4 regions of the Mesobacillus sp. S13 genome follow, and region 1 is predicted to be linked to each of the others. Evidence: riboswitches for the same ligand, from Rfam matches in the RefSeq annotation. Region 1 holds a riboswitch; each other region holds the start of a gene.
The links. Region 1 has a riboswitch for S-adenosylmethionine ahead of LGO15_RS20200 (methionine ABC transporter ATP-binding protein). Riboswitches for the same ligand answer to the same signal wherever they lie in the genome.

Region 1 (3,207 bases):
TATCTTGATGATCCTCCTCCTGACCGGCTTGAACTCATATAAGGATGAGCCATGGGTGAGAGGGATGGCTGAGGCTGTTGTGCCAGTTGTTGCCGTCATGCTGGCTGTCCTGACATGGGACTTCATCAAGAAGTCAGGCAAATCAAAGCTTGGTTGGGGATGGACGGCCATAGCTCTTATTGGCAGTCTGCTTCTTCTTCAATTCCTGAATCTGCATCCGGCTATACTGATTTTTGTGTTGCTGCTCGGTGCCTTGCTGAAAAAAGATCCTGCTCCAGCAGAAAGTAAACAATCGGGAGGGGAGCAGCAATGATATATTTCCATATATTTTTAGCGTTTTTCATTCCCGGAATACTGGGATATGGCGGCGGTCCTGCCTCCATTCCGCTCATCGAAAATGAAGTTGTCGATCGTTATGAATGGATGACAGTCAGCGAATTCAGTGAAGTGCTAGCGATGGGCAATGCCCTGCCTGGCCCGATTGCAACCAAGATGGCTGGATACATCGGCTATGCAGAGGGTGGAATCCTTGGGGCAATCGTTGGGGTATTCGCCACAGTGGCACCATCCCTCATCTTAATGATCAGCTTGCTCGGATTGTTGATGAAGTATAAAGATTCCCCCCGTGTGAAAAGGCTGACGATCGTTGTCCGCCCTGTCATTGCCGTGCTATTAGGGGTCATGACCTATGATTTCTTTTTTTCATCGTACGAAGGAGTCGGCCTGACGCAAACGATCATGATTGGCGGAATCAGTTTTTTGCTGATGGAAAAATTTAAAGTACACCCCGCCTATGTCATCGCAGGTGCACTAGTATACGGAGCCCTTGTTTTATCGTAGACAAGGGTTTTACTTTTTTTAAAAAAAATTTCCTACTCTGCCAACGGTGTAAGCGATATCATGAAAAAAATACGAAAAAAACTTTATTGACAAATAAATCAGATAGTCTTAATATTTCAATTATCGAAATTAATTTAATAAGAAACTTATCAAGAGAGACTGAGGGATTAGGCCCAATGACGTCCGGCAACCTCCTTTATGGAAAGGTGCCACTTCCTACAGAATGTTTTCATTCTGAAAGATAAGTCGTATAGATGTTTACGATGCCTCTTTCTATGAATGAAAGAGGCATTTTTATTTTTAAAAATCGGGGGTGCTAATGATGATTGAAGTGAAAAACCTGGTCAAGGTTTATGAAACGAAGAAAGGCTCGGTAACTGGTGTTGACCATGTTTCATTAAAAGTGGAAAAGGGTGAGATTTACGGAATTGTCGGATACAGCGGGGCTGGGAAGAGCTCTTTGATCCGCTGCCTGAACCTCCTTGAAAAGCCGACATCCGGTGAGATACATATTGACGGTGTAGAGCTTACTTCTTTAAGCAAAAGTGAACTGAGAAAAGCTCGCCTGAAAATCGGGATGATCTTTCAGCATTTCCATCTTGTCAGCGCTAAAACAGTCAGTGAAAACATCGCGTTCGCGTTAAAAGCTGCCGGGCTGCCAAAGGCGAAAATCAATGATAGAGTGACAGAGCTTCTTGAAATGGTCGGACTTTCGGATAAAAAGGATGTCTATCCTGCACAATTGTCAGGCGGGCAGAAGCAGCGGGTGGGCATCGCCAGGGCGCTTGCGAATAACCCTTCGGTGCTCTTATGTGATGAAGCTACTTCGGCTCTTGATCCAAGCACTACAAAATCGATTCTCTCCTTACTTAAAAAGATTAATAGTGAACTAGGGATCACGATCGTCCTCATCACCCATGAGATGGAAGTCGTCAAGACGATTTGCGACAGGATGGCTGTCATGCAAGATGGGAAAATCATTGAAGAAGGAGATGTGTATGAAGTCTTCGCGAATCCAAAACAGTCGCTCACAAAAGACTTCGTCAATTCCATCCTTCAATTCGATTTGCCGGAAAGATTGCTGGAGGAACGGCAAGGAAAGCTCATCAAAATCTATTTCCAGGGTGAGATTGCCGAGCAGGGAGTCATATCTGATGTTTTCCAGACGTATAAGGTTCGCGGCAATATCCTGCACGGGAAGATCGAGTATATTCAGGATATTCCATTGGGGATTTTCATTATGGAGGTTTCGGGAGATCAGCTGGAGATTGACCGGGCGATTGCCTACATAGCGGCAAGGACGAAAAACTTGGAGGTGATGGATGATGCTGCTTGATAGCCTGATTGAACTGTTGCCGGAATTGAATAAAGCATTTTTTGAAACGATTTATATGGTCGGCATCTCCATCCTTGTCGCCATTATTGTTGGATTGCCAACAGGAGTGCTGCTGTTTGTCACCGACAAAGGTCTGTTCCTGGAGAACCAGCTTTTTAAAAATATTGCCGGCTTCATCGTCAATATGATCCGTTCGGTTCCGTTCATCATCTTATTGATCGCCTTGCTGCCGCTTGCGAATTTGATCGCTGGCACGACAATCGGCCCGACAGCGGCATCTGTTTCGTTATCGGTCGCCGCGATTCCATTTTTTGCGAGAATCGTAGAACAAAGCTTCCGGGAAATTGATAAAGGAGTCATTGAAGCTGCGGTTGCGACAGGTGCGACTCCATGGATGATCATCAAAGATGTCTTGATTCCCGAAGCAAAGCCTGGCATCGTCCAGGGTGTGACCATCACGATCATCAGCCTTGTTGCTTATTCGGCAATGGCGGGAATTGTCGGTGGAGGCGGAGTGGGTGACCTGGCGATTCGCTTCGGCTATTACCGTTACGACAATACGATCATGATCACAACAGTCATCATCCTTATCTGCCTCGTCCAGCTAATCCAGTTTGGCGGGGATAGGATTGCAAGAGTAGTAGACAAAAGATAAATATTAGGGGGTTCTTTTAAGATGAAAAAATTATTCTTTTCAGTAGTGTTGTTATTATCAATCGGGCTGCTTGCTGCATGCGGCAGCGACTCGGCTTCCAGCGGCGATGCGAAGGCAGACGCAAAAAAAGTGACATTCGGTGCGACATCCGGTCCATACAGTGACATGGTCTCAAAAGCTATCAAGCCGCTTCTTGAGAAAAAGGGCTATGAAGTGAAAGTGGTCGAATTCAGTGATTACATCCAGCCAAACCTGGCTTTGTCAAAAGGCGATCTGGACGCTAACTTGTTCCAGCACAAGGTCTATATGGAGAACTTCGCAAAAGAACACAAGCTTGAACTATCAGAAGTCATAGTCGTGCCAACTGCGCCAATGG
Region 2 (3,207 bases), 130 kb from region 1:
AAGACTGCACCTGGAATTACCACCAAAGAGCTCGATGAAATGGCAGGCAGGTTGTTTGATGAGCATGGAGCTATTTCCGCTCCAAAGGGGGAATACAATTTCCCAGGATATACATGCATCAGTGTGAATGAAGAAGTCGCCCACGGGATTCCGGGCAGCCGTGTGATCAAAGAGGGCGATATCGTGAATATCGATGTTTCCGGCTCAAAAAATGGATATTTCGCTGATACTGGCATCTCGTTCGTCGTTGGCGAAGGTGATCCGATTTTAACCAAGATTTGTGAAACGGCTGTAGAGGCTTTTGAAGCAGGCTTGAAAAAAGCGAAACCAGGCTCGAAGAAAAGCGGACTTGGCAAAGCAGTTATAGCGACCGCGCGAAAGAACGGACTGACAGTGATCAAAAACCTTACTGGCCACGGAATTGGGCGTACTATCCATGAAGCCCCCGATCACATATACAACTATCATGAGCCATGGGATGACGAACTGTTAAAAGAAGGAATGGTCATCGCATTCGAACCATTCATCTCAACACGCGAAGAAGAAGTCTTCCAAAATGAAAACGACGAATGGACCTATGTAACAGAAAACAGCTTTGTCGCTCAATGCGAGCATACGATCATCCTTTCGAAAAATGGGCCGATTGTGATTACCCGATAGAGCTCTTTTCCCGATGGAACCCCTTGCTGCTGCAGGGGTTCTATTTTTTTGGCCAATTCCTTTTATTTAATACTATATTCCTATTTTTCGTATTACTAAAAAAAATACAACAAAAATGATTGACACTTTTTCTTTGACACAGTAAAGTAATAAACAAGATTCATAACTCAATATTCGTTACTTCTTATCAAGAGAGGTTGAGGGACTGGCCCTATGACACCTCGGCAGCGGACTCCTTTGGAGGACTGTGCCAAATCCAGCAAGCGGGAGCTTGACAGATAAGAAGAGGCCGACTTTTAATTTTGATGTCCTCTTCTTTCTGAAGGGGACTTTTTGCTTTTCAAAATATCCCCACTTTTAATTTAATATCGATACTTTCTTATCAAGAGAGGCGGAGGGACTGGCCCTATGAAGCCTCGGCAGCGGACTCAAATGAGGACTGTGCCAAATCCAGCAAGCAATAGCTTGGGAGATAAGAAGAGTAATTGTCCTGCATTCATTGCGGCATGCCCTCTTCCTGTTTCCGGGAAGAGGTTTTTTTATTCATCTACAAAGGAGGAAGACAGTTGATTACGTTTGAACAAGTGGAGAAAGTTTATGAAAGCCGCGGGAATAAGGTAGCGGCACTTAATGGAATCGATCTGGAAGTTAAAGAAGGAGAGATATTTGGAGTCATTGGTTTTAGCGGTGCGGGAAAAAGCTCGCTGATCCGCTGTGTGAATTTGTTGGAACGGCCGACATCTGGAAGGGTGATTGTGGATGGCTGCGATATGACTTCCCTGTCTGTAAAAGAAGTGAGAGAGGTTAAAAAGAATATTGGGATGGTATTCCAGCATTTCAATCTTTTAAACTCCAAGACAGTATTTGAAAATGTTGCGATGCCCCTCATTCTCAGTAAGCTTCCGAAGGTGAAAATCAAAGAGCGGGTTTATCAGTTGCTCGACTTTGTCGGACTGGCTGATAAAGCAGACAATTATCCAGACCAGCTCTCGGGCGGCCAGAAGCAGCGAATCGGAATTGCCCGGGCTCTGGCAACCCAGCCGAAAATCCTGCTTTGCGATGAAGCGACATCTGCCCTGGATCCGCAGACAACCAGCTCGATCCTGCAGCTTTTGAAAAAAATCAATAAGGAGTACAACATAACGATTTTAATCATTACCCATGAAATGTCCGTCATCAGGGAAATTTGTGACAGAGTTGCTGTCATCGAGGATGGAAGAATCATCGAGGAAGATACTGTCTTCAGTGTTTTTTCAGCGCCTAAAACAGAAACGGCAAGAAATTTCGTCAGCACCATCATGAATGACAGCATTCCTGATTCCGTGTACAGGATTATTGAAGAAAATTCAGGACTGCATAAGGTATTCCGCATCAACTTTGTCGGTCAGTCAGCCGGTCAGCCGCTTCTGTCCCAGCTTTCAAAGAAATTCGATATCAACGTCAATGTTCTTTTCGGCAATATCACAGAGCTTCAAGGAATCCCATTCGGAAACCTGATTGTCGAGTTTCAGGGCAGTGATAAAGAAATTCTGAGAGCCCTTAATTTTATCGATCAGCAAAAAGTAAGCATAAAGGAAGTGACAGCACATGCTAGTTAATTCAGAGCAAATTATTCAGGCCTTAATCGAAACACTGCAAATGGTTGCGTTCTCCCTCCTGTTTTCGGCAGTCCTCGGAGTGCCGCTGGGAATCGCGCTTGTGGTCACCAGGAAAGGCCATTTACTTGAAAACGCCCCTGTCTTCAATGTACTAAACAGTCTCATCAACGTCTTTCGATCAGTGCCATTCATTATCCTGCTGGTCGCAATCATCCCGCTGACCCGGCTGATTGTTGGTACGTCAATTGGTACAGCAGCGGCTGTAGTTCCACTAGTCTTCTATGCCGGTCCGTATATTGCTAGATTGGTAGAGAACTCCCTGCTGGAAGTGGATCCCGGAGTGATTGAGGCAGCTGAATCAATGGGTGCCACACCATGGCAGATTGTTTTCAAATTTATTCTTCCCGAAGCGATGAGCTCGCTGATCCTTGCTTTTACGATTGCGACGGTTGGATTGATCGGTGCATCAGCAATGGCCGGAGCAATCGGCGGCGGCGGCCTGGGCGACCTGGCAATTACATATGGTTATCAGCGCTTTGATACCCAGACAATGTTCATCACAGTTGGCATCTTGATTGTAATGGTTCAGGGACTTCAATCCCTTGGAAATATATCAGCTAAAAAAATCAGAAGAAGATAACCAGGAGGAAAACAAAATGAAAAAACTACTATTACTATTGATTGTACTTAGTCTCGCATTAATTAGCACCGCATGCTCAAGCTCTTCATCATCAGCTAAAAGCGGCGAAACCGTCAAAGTGAAACTTGGCGTCAGCGGAACCGATCACCGAGTCTGGGATTTCGTTGCCAAAAAAGCAGAAAAAGAAGGAATTGAAGTCGAAATCGTCACTTTTTCTGATTATGTTCAGCCGAACCTGGCACTTGCAGAGGGTGAACTGGATGCAAACTCATTCCAGACGGTTTCCTATTTTGACGCTTTTATCAAGGA
Region 3 (3,207 bases), 1.7 Mb from region 1:
ATAAGAAAGAATCCAGTGTTTTTGGTTAAATAAACAGAAAAACGACCCTTATTCATGTGAAAATAAGAGTCGTTTCCAATTTAAGCGAAAATTTTCCGTTTATTTTTCAGAAACTGTAAAATCATCATTCCATTTACATAGCCTATTATCAACATTATATGGAGCTCATGTTATTTTTCAACTGCCGCAGACAGTGCTGATTCAAATTGCTGAATGATATCCTCGCTATTTTCGATTCCAACTGAAATCCTGACTAGTCGATACGTGATTCCAAGCTCTGCCTGTGCCTCCGGCGGCAGCGCGCGATGGGAAGTTTTCAGTGGATGGGAGACAGTCGTTTCGACTCCCGCAAGTGTTGGTACAATTTTAACCCAACCTAGCGATTTGAAAAATTGATCTGCATCCACATGTTCTGCGAGTTCAATACTTACGATGGCACCGAATCCTTTTTCACCTTCAGTGAATGGATAATAAACCTTTGCGACATTCTTATTTTCTTTCAGACTGTCAGCCAGCTTTCTGGCATTCTCTGATTGAGCCTTCATCCTCAACCCAAGGGTTTTCAGTCCCCTGCAGGTGAGCCACGCTTCAAACGGACTGAGGTTCGCACCGAGGTTCACGATTCTTGCGCGTGCTTCCGCAATCAGTTCCTTCTTGCCAACGACTACACCCGATGTGACATCACTGTGGCCGCCAATGTATTTGGTCGCACTGTGGACAACCAGTTCAGCTCCGAGTGTGAACGGGCGGACATGCAGCGGCGTAGCGAATGTATTATCCACCAAAACAATGAGATTTCTTTGCTTGGCAAGCGAGATGACCTCCTCCAATTTTTCCACACGAAGAAGCGGATTTGTGATGGACTCAGTATATAGAAGCTTCGTATTCGGTCGGATTGCCTGTTCTACATTTTGCAAATCCGCAAACGCTACAAAAGTCGTCTCGATTCCAAAGCGTTCCAGCTCAGCCTTCAGCATATGGAAACTCCCGCCATAAACATCATCAGCCGCCACAATATGGTCACCGCTTTTCACCACTGCCAGGACACCCGCTAAAATGGCAGCCAGCCCTGATGAAGCCGCCACTCCATCTTCTGCATACTCAAGCGCTGCTACAGCTTGACCCAGTTCATCCGTATTCGGGTTGCCAACCCTGGAATACAAATAATTCCCTTCTCCCTGATAAAAGCCCTCCAGCTCATCAAGATCATTGAATGTAAAAGCTGACGTCTGATAAATCGGGGTAGCCTTGCTTTTAATACCCTGTTGCTTCGTATGTACTGAATGCAATACTTCTGTTTCAAACTTTTTAGCCATCTTGTCACCTGCTTTTAGAATTCGTAGTCGTATGGTAAAACATTATAAAAAAACCTCTCCATTTAGGAGAGGTTAAGTTCAATCAGCCTCTCTTATCTTCAGACTGCAATCTTCAGGACTCAGCACTTTTCATCTAAAAAGATGAGGTAGCCGCGCTTCAAAGGGCCTGTCCCTCCGCCGCTCTGGATAAGAGTTATTTCGAGTTTGAAAATAATTTTTTAATAGCTGAAGTATACCAGCATCGCCGGCTTTCCGTCAATGAGGGTTCACACAGTGTGTCTGATGGATTAACCACTGACATTGTATGCTTAACCCTTGCGTTTCAGTTGCACTCAGCTAATCAATCTTCCGGATCGCTGTCAAGCAAGTCCCACGGCGTGATCACGCCAATTGGCTTCCCGTGCCGGTCACCGGTTTCCGTGATGATGACGGCCTGCAGTTTTTTCCCTCTTGTATGGTAACGCTCAAATAACTCTTCAATATGATACAAAGATGCATCCTCATCGACAAAGGTCACAAAGTAATTTTTCCCCTTCGTCAAAAGCTCTTTGACCCTCACGTCCTCAAAATGCACGACGCTATCTGAAAAATGCTTCGCCATCCACTGGATGATTTCCGTTGAAGTCAGCAAGGCAATATATTTATCATCCTTGTCATAGACAGGGAATCTTGTGAAATCAAACTTATTGATCACCTTTAGAACATCTTTAAGATACGCATCTTCATAATAATAAAACACAGGGCTGGTCGCGATCGATAACGCTGTCTGCGGCTTCTCGAACTCCCTGCATATCTCCTCGATCCGTTCAACCACTTCGATATGAGGCTCGGCGATATAATAATCCGCGTTCACCCGCTCATGGACAATCGCATTGCGAAGCTTCGCAAACTGATGAAGCTCACTTTTATATTTACGCACTAATGAATGATTTTTATAGCCTGAATACAGCAGCTCGACAAACGCATCACTGTCCGTTCCCTTCACCATTTCTTTCAACGCTTTATGAATCCTGTTAAAAGCTGTCTCGAACTTTCCGGATTGCTCCTTATGTTTTACCTCATGCTCCTCAGAAGCATTGGTGCCTGATTCGGGATTCCTTCCATCATCATTTCCACGCTTTTTCCCATTCCCATTATTGGATTGTTGAGAAGATGGTTTCCCATTACCGTTTTTGCTTTTGGATTGATTGGAGGATGAGTTACCATTACTGTTTTTTAATTGTTCTTCAGATGAGGAACTCTTCCCGCGGCTGGTCTGCTTGTTGTCTGATTTAGCTTTTGACGGCGAGTTGCCGTTTCCTTTTCCAGCTGAATTGGATGAATCCGCACTTTCGTTGTCTTTTTTACCAGGGTGCTTTTGTTCCTTTTCATCAACTCGCTTCAGCCTATTTTCATCTGACACTTGCTGCTTAGGATTTGTACGAAGATATGACTTTTTATTTTTCCCAGCCTGTTTTTTTGAACCTGACTGATGATTGGATCTATGTTTATTCTGAGTATTTTTAACCAAGATAGCCCCTCCGTAATTTCAAATAACTTCCCCTTCTCCTTACCCCATTTACCACTTTTACTAATCATGGATATATAATGTAAAAATTCCAGATGAACTTTAAGTTTGATACAATAAGTATAGTACATACATTACTAATTCATAGATGTTTATTTTTTATAGAAAAGGGATTGATATTCAGTGGCAGCAACGAAGAAAAAAAGGGTAGTCAAAGAGGTCACACAGCTTGTGACTATTACAATTGGGGCGATTATCGCGGCTTTTGGGCTCGACCTGTTCCTGGTTCCTAATGCGATTCTTGATGGAGGGGTCATCGGGCTTTCCATCATCGCAGCAGAACTGACGAACATTTCGATGAGTATTTTCCTGATTGTGTTCAAC
Region 4 (3,207 bases), 2.4 Mb from region 1:
TGTGCATAATCAAGAAACTCTTGAAATCCCGGGCGGATCCTGGCGTTCTGTACAGCAAACTGAATGATTTCTTCCTTCTTCGAAACAGGTAGGAGAGAAAACATTTTCCCGACTCCCTCCCTGATCGAAATCCTGCGGCCCAGCACTGCTTCTTTTATTTCATCCCAGCCATCCGAACCGAATTCATTCATGATGGCTATGATATTGTCCTTTTCTGTTACTGTTCCGTCAAAGTCGCAAAATATTACTGGCTGACTCACTTTGCCACCGCCTCTGATGAGCCCCACAGGCGTATAGCTGTTTTCAATTCATCATGCTCCAGTGACCCTTCTTCAAGGCTTTTTCTCTGGAGTACGGTTTCAATCGCCTGCCTGAAAGCCTTGCCTCCACCCTGTGCTCCACCAGGATGACCATGGACGCCTCCGCCTGCATTTATGATTGAATCAACTCCGAAATCTTTAACTAATAGCGGCACCATTCCAGGATGTATGCCTGCTGATGGAACCGGGAAGGTCCTTTCGTATTGATCCTCAGCAGTCAGTGCCTCAGCAATTGATATCGCCTGCTGCTTTTCAAGTGCCACACTTCCATATGGTGACGGGAAAAGCGAGAAGTCTGCTCCGGCATAGCGGAGTAATTTTCCTAAAAGCAAGGAATGGGAAAAGCCATATTCATCGGCCGATGTCAGCGCACCGCTTACCGCTGGGTGAGCCATGATTGGGATGCTGATTTCATCATCTTCCCTTAGTTCCTGCAAAACATCCAAGCCATAGGCGAACACATTGAACAGCAGTGCATCGGCTCCAAGTTCAGCCGCTTTTCTTGCTTTGTCCTTCAACTGTGAAGTTCTTCCTGTCAGATTGGCCGCATATAAGGTCCTGTGCCCTGTAGTTTCATAGACTTGCTCAAGGACCTCTTTCCCAAGAGTGACCCTCTTTTCAATAGGTGTAAGCTCGTTTTCAAACAGGATTTCATCGTCCTTGATCAGGTCAACTCCTCCAAGGCTTTGTTCTTTAAGCTGTTTTAGCAGAAAATCCATATCACGTCCGATGACACCTTTGAAGATGCTCATAAGCAATGGACGGTCATAGACACCAAGCTTCCTCCTGATTCCTTCAATTCCGAAGCGAGGACCCGGGAAGTGTTTCTTTAACTCTTCACCAAATTCGAGATCGACAAGTTTCACTTTGCCATCAAGCGAGAGTTTTCCAAAAACAGTTGTCAAAATGGCTGGCAGGTCTGGTGAAAAATTGAGGGCAGGATAGGCGATTTTGATTGTTGCCACTGTTTCTGAATTATGGTCCAGGCTCGAGCCTTCTACAGAAACCACTCTTCCCTTATGTTTTCTTAATTGTTTTTGGTCCAGTTCCGGCAGGTCAGTCCAGGATCCCACTGTCAAGCCGAGCGCGATTCCCTCTGCTTTTTTCTGCGGGTTATGTTTGGCGTCATGGACTATGTAAGTCGCTGTAATTTCACTCATGAAGATCAATCCCTTCGATACTTATTGAACCCAGTTGTATTTTGGGCATTAAAAAAACCTCTTCACAAAGAAGAGGTTAGAAAATACACTAAACTCTTCTCATCTTTCAGCTTTCGCTGCAAGAATTAGCACCGTGCCCAGCTTACGCTGGATCGGTTGCCGGGCTTCATCGGGCTCGTCCCTCCGCCTGCTCTTGATAAGAAAATAATTTAATCAAGTTATTTAATTGGTTAAAGTAAATTTGTTAATTAGGATTATGTCAGGTTCATAAAACAATGTCAACTATTTTTTGAATATTTCCAAGCTTTCAATTCTGCTGACTGCTTCCTGCAGTCTCTCTGCCGAAGTCAGCAGTCCCACCCGCACAAAACCTTCTCCATAGTCACCGAATCCTACACCTGGGGCAACTGCTATATGTGCTTTTTCCAGTAAGAAATCCGCAAATTCAACCGAAGTAAATGGTTCTGGAACCTTCAGCCACGCAAAAAATGAGCCCTTTGGAGCAGTAACCTGCCAGCCTATCTTTGTCAGGCCGTCAATAAGTACGTTTCTTCGGGTTTCATATAGATTGTTTAGCTCGGCCACACACTCCTGCTGTCCCAGCAATGCTTCTGCAGCTGCTTCCTGCACTGCACCAAACAAGCTGACATACATATGGTCCTGCAGCAAGTTGATTGCGGCAATCACACTCTTGTTTCCTGCAGCAAAACCAACACGCCATCCAGCCATATTATAAGTTTTTGACAGAGTATAAATTTCGATTCCTACGTCTTTTGCGCCTTCAGACTGTAAAAAGCTTTGTGGGCGGTTCCCGTCAAATCCAATTCCACCATAAGCAAAATCGTGAACGACACAAATCTCATTCTCCCGTGCAAGCTCGATTGTTTCATCAAAAAATTGTTTATCGGCAACTGCCCCTGTAGGATTATTGGGATAGTTAAGGAACATCAACTTGGCTTTATCCAATTGCTCGGCAGCTAACTCTTCATAATCAGGCATAAAGTCATTCTCTTCCCGGAGTGGCATTGTCACCATTTTTGCCCTGGCCAGCTCGACTCCAGACCAGTAGTCAGGATAGCCGGGATCTGGAACGAGAATAGTGTCCCCAGGATTCAACAGACATTGAGGAATTTCTACCAGGCCAGCCTTGCCCCCGAAAAGGATGGCAATTTCTTCTTCCGGATCAAGGTCGACTCCGTACTCCCTTTTATAAAATGTCGCTGCAGCTACTCGTAACGAACGCTGCCCTCTGAAAGGAGAATACTTATGGTTCGCTGGATTCTCTCCAGCTTGCTTCAGTTTTTTAACAATATGCTGCGGTGTCGGTTGGTCAGGGTTTCCCTGGCCAAGATTGATGATGTCTGCCCCTTTTTCTGTATAAGCGCCCACCTTTTGCACCAGTGAAGCAAAAAACTGCTTGGGCAGGCTCTTTAGTAAATCTGACTGTGGAAATTCCATTTTCTCACCTGCTTAGGATTTATATGTTTATTTTAAAATTTTAATTTGAAATTCTAGTCACAAATGATATAACGTAAATAGTAACTTGTAAAGATATAATTTTCAGAAATTATGGCGGTGATGAATGATGAAATTTAAAATAGCATGCCTACAAATGGATATTGCGTTTGGAGATCCTGAAACAAATTACAAAAATGCAGCCAAACTGATTGAACAGGCAAATGGACAAAAACCCGATATGATAGTCCTTCCTGAACTATGGACGACCG

Region 2: another riboswitch for S-adenosylmethionine. It lies ahead of LGO15_RS19435 (methionine ABC transporter ATP-binding protein); the one in region 1 lies ahead of LGO15_RS20200 (methionine ABC transporter ATP-binding protein).
Region 3: another riboswitch for S-adenosylmethionine. It lies ahead of LGO15_RS04390 (trans-sulfuration enzyme family protein); the one in region 1 lies ahead of LGO15_RS20200 (methionine ABC transporter ATP-binding protein).
Region 4: another riboswitch for S-adenosylmethionine. It lies ahead of mtnW (2,3-diketo-5-methylthiopentyl-1-phosphate enolase); the one in region 1 lies ahead of LGO15_RS20200 (methionine ABC transporter ATP-binding protein).

What each region holds. Positions count from the first base shown of each region.
Region 1 is NZ_CP084622.1:3,938,327-3,941,533, reverse strand. It holds gene LGO15_RS20210 (chromate transporter) at 1-313, shown strand, start outside; gene LGO15_RS20205 (chromate transporter) at 310-840, shown strand; SAM riboswitch class I at 984-1,088, shown strand; gene LGO15_RS20200 (methionine ABC transporter ATP-binding protein) at 1,163-2,176, shown strand; gene LGO15_RS20195 (methionine ABC transporter permease) at 2,166-2,831, shown strand; gene LGO15_RS20190 (MetQ/NlpA family ABC transporter substrate-binding protein) at 2,853-3,207, shown strand, end outside.
Region 2 is NZ_CP084622.1:3,804,221-3,807,427, forward strand. It holds gene map (type I methionyl aminopeptidase) at 1-660, shown strand, start outside; SAM riboswitch class I at 842-945, shown strand; SAM riboswitch class I at 1,037-1,139, shown strand; gene LGO15_RS19435 (methionine ABC transporter ATP-binding protein) at 1,227-2,258, shown strand; gene LGO15_RS19440 (methionine ABC transporter permease) at 2,248-2,898, shown strand; gene LGO15_RS19445 (MetQ/NlpA family ABC transporter substrate-binding protein) at 2,915-3,207, shown strand, end outside.
Region 3 is NZ_CP084622.1:859,475-862,681, reverse strand. It holds gene LGO15_RS04390 (trans-sulfuration enzyme family protein) at 171-1,316, opposite strand; SAM riboswitch class I at 1,406-1,509, opposite strand; gene LGO15_RS04385 (CBS domain-containing protein) at 1,657-2,826, opposite strand; gene LGO15_RS04380 (YitT family protein) at 3,007-3,207, shown strand, end outside.
Region 4 is NZ_CP084622.1:1,549,583-1,552,789, reverse strand. It holds gene LGO15_RS07730 (2-hydroxy-3-keto-5-methylthiopentenyl-1-phosphate phosphatase) at 1-260, opposite strand, end outside; gene mtnW (2,3-diketo-5-methylthiopentyl-1-phosphate enolase) at 257-1,480, opposite strand; SAM riboswitch class I at 1,577-1,683, opposite strand; gene LGO15_RS07720 (pyridoxal phosphate-dependent aminotransferase) at 1,763-2,938, opposite strand; gene LGO15_RS07715 (carbon-nitrogen family hydrolase) at 3,066-3,207, shown strand, end outside.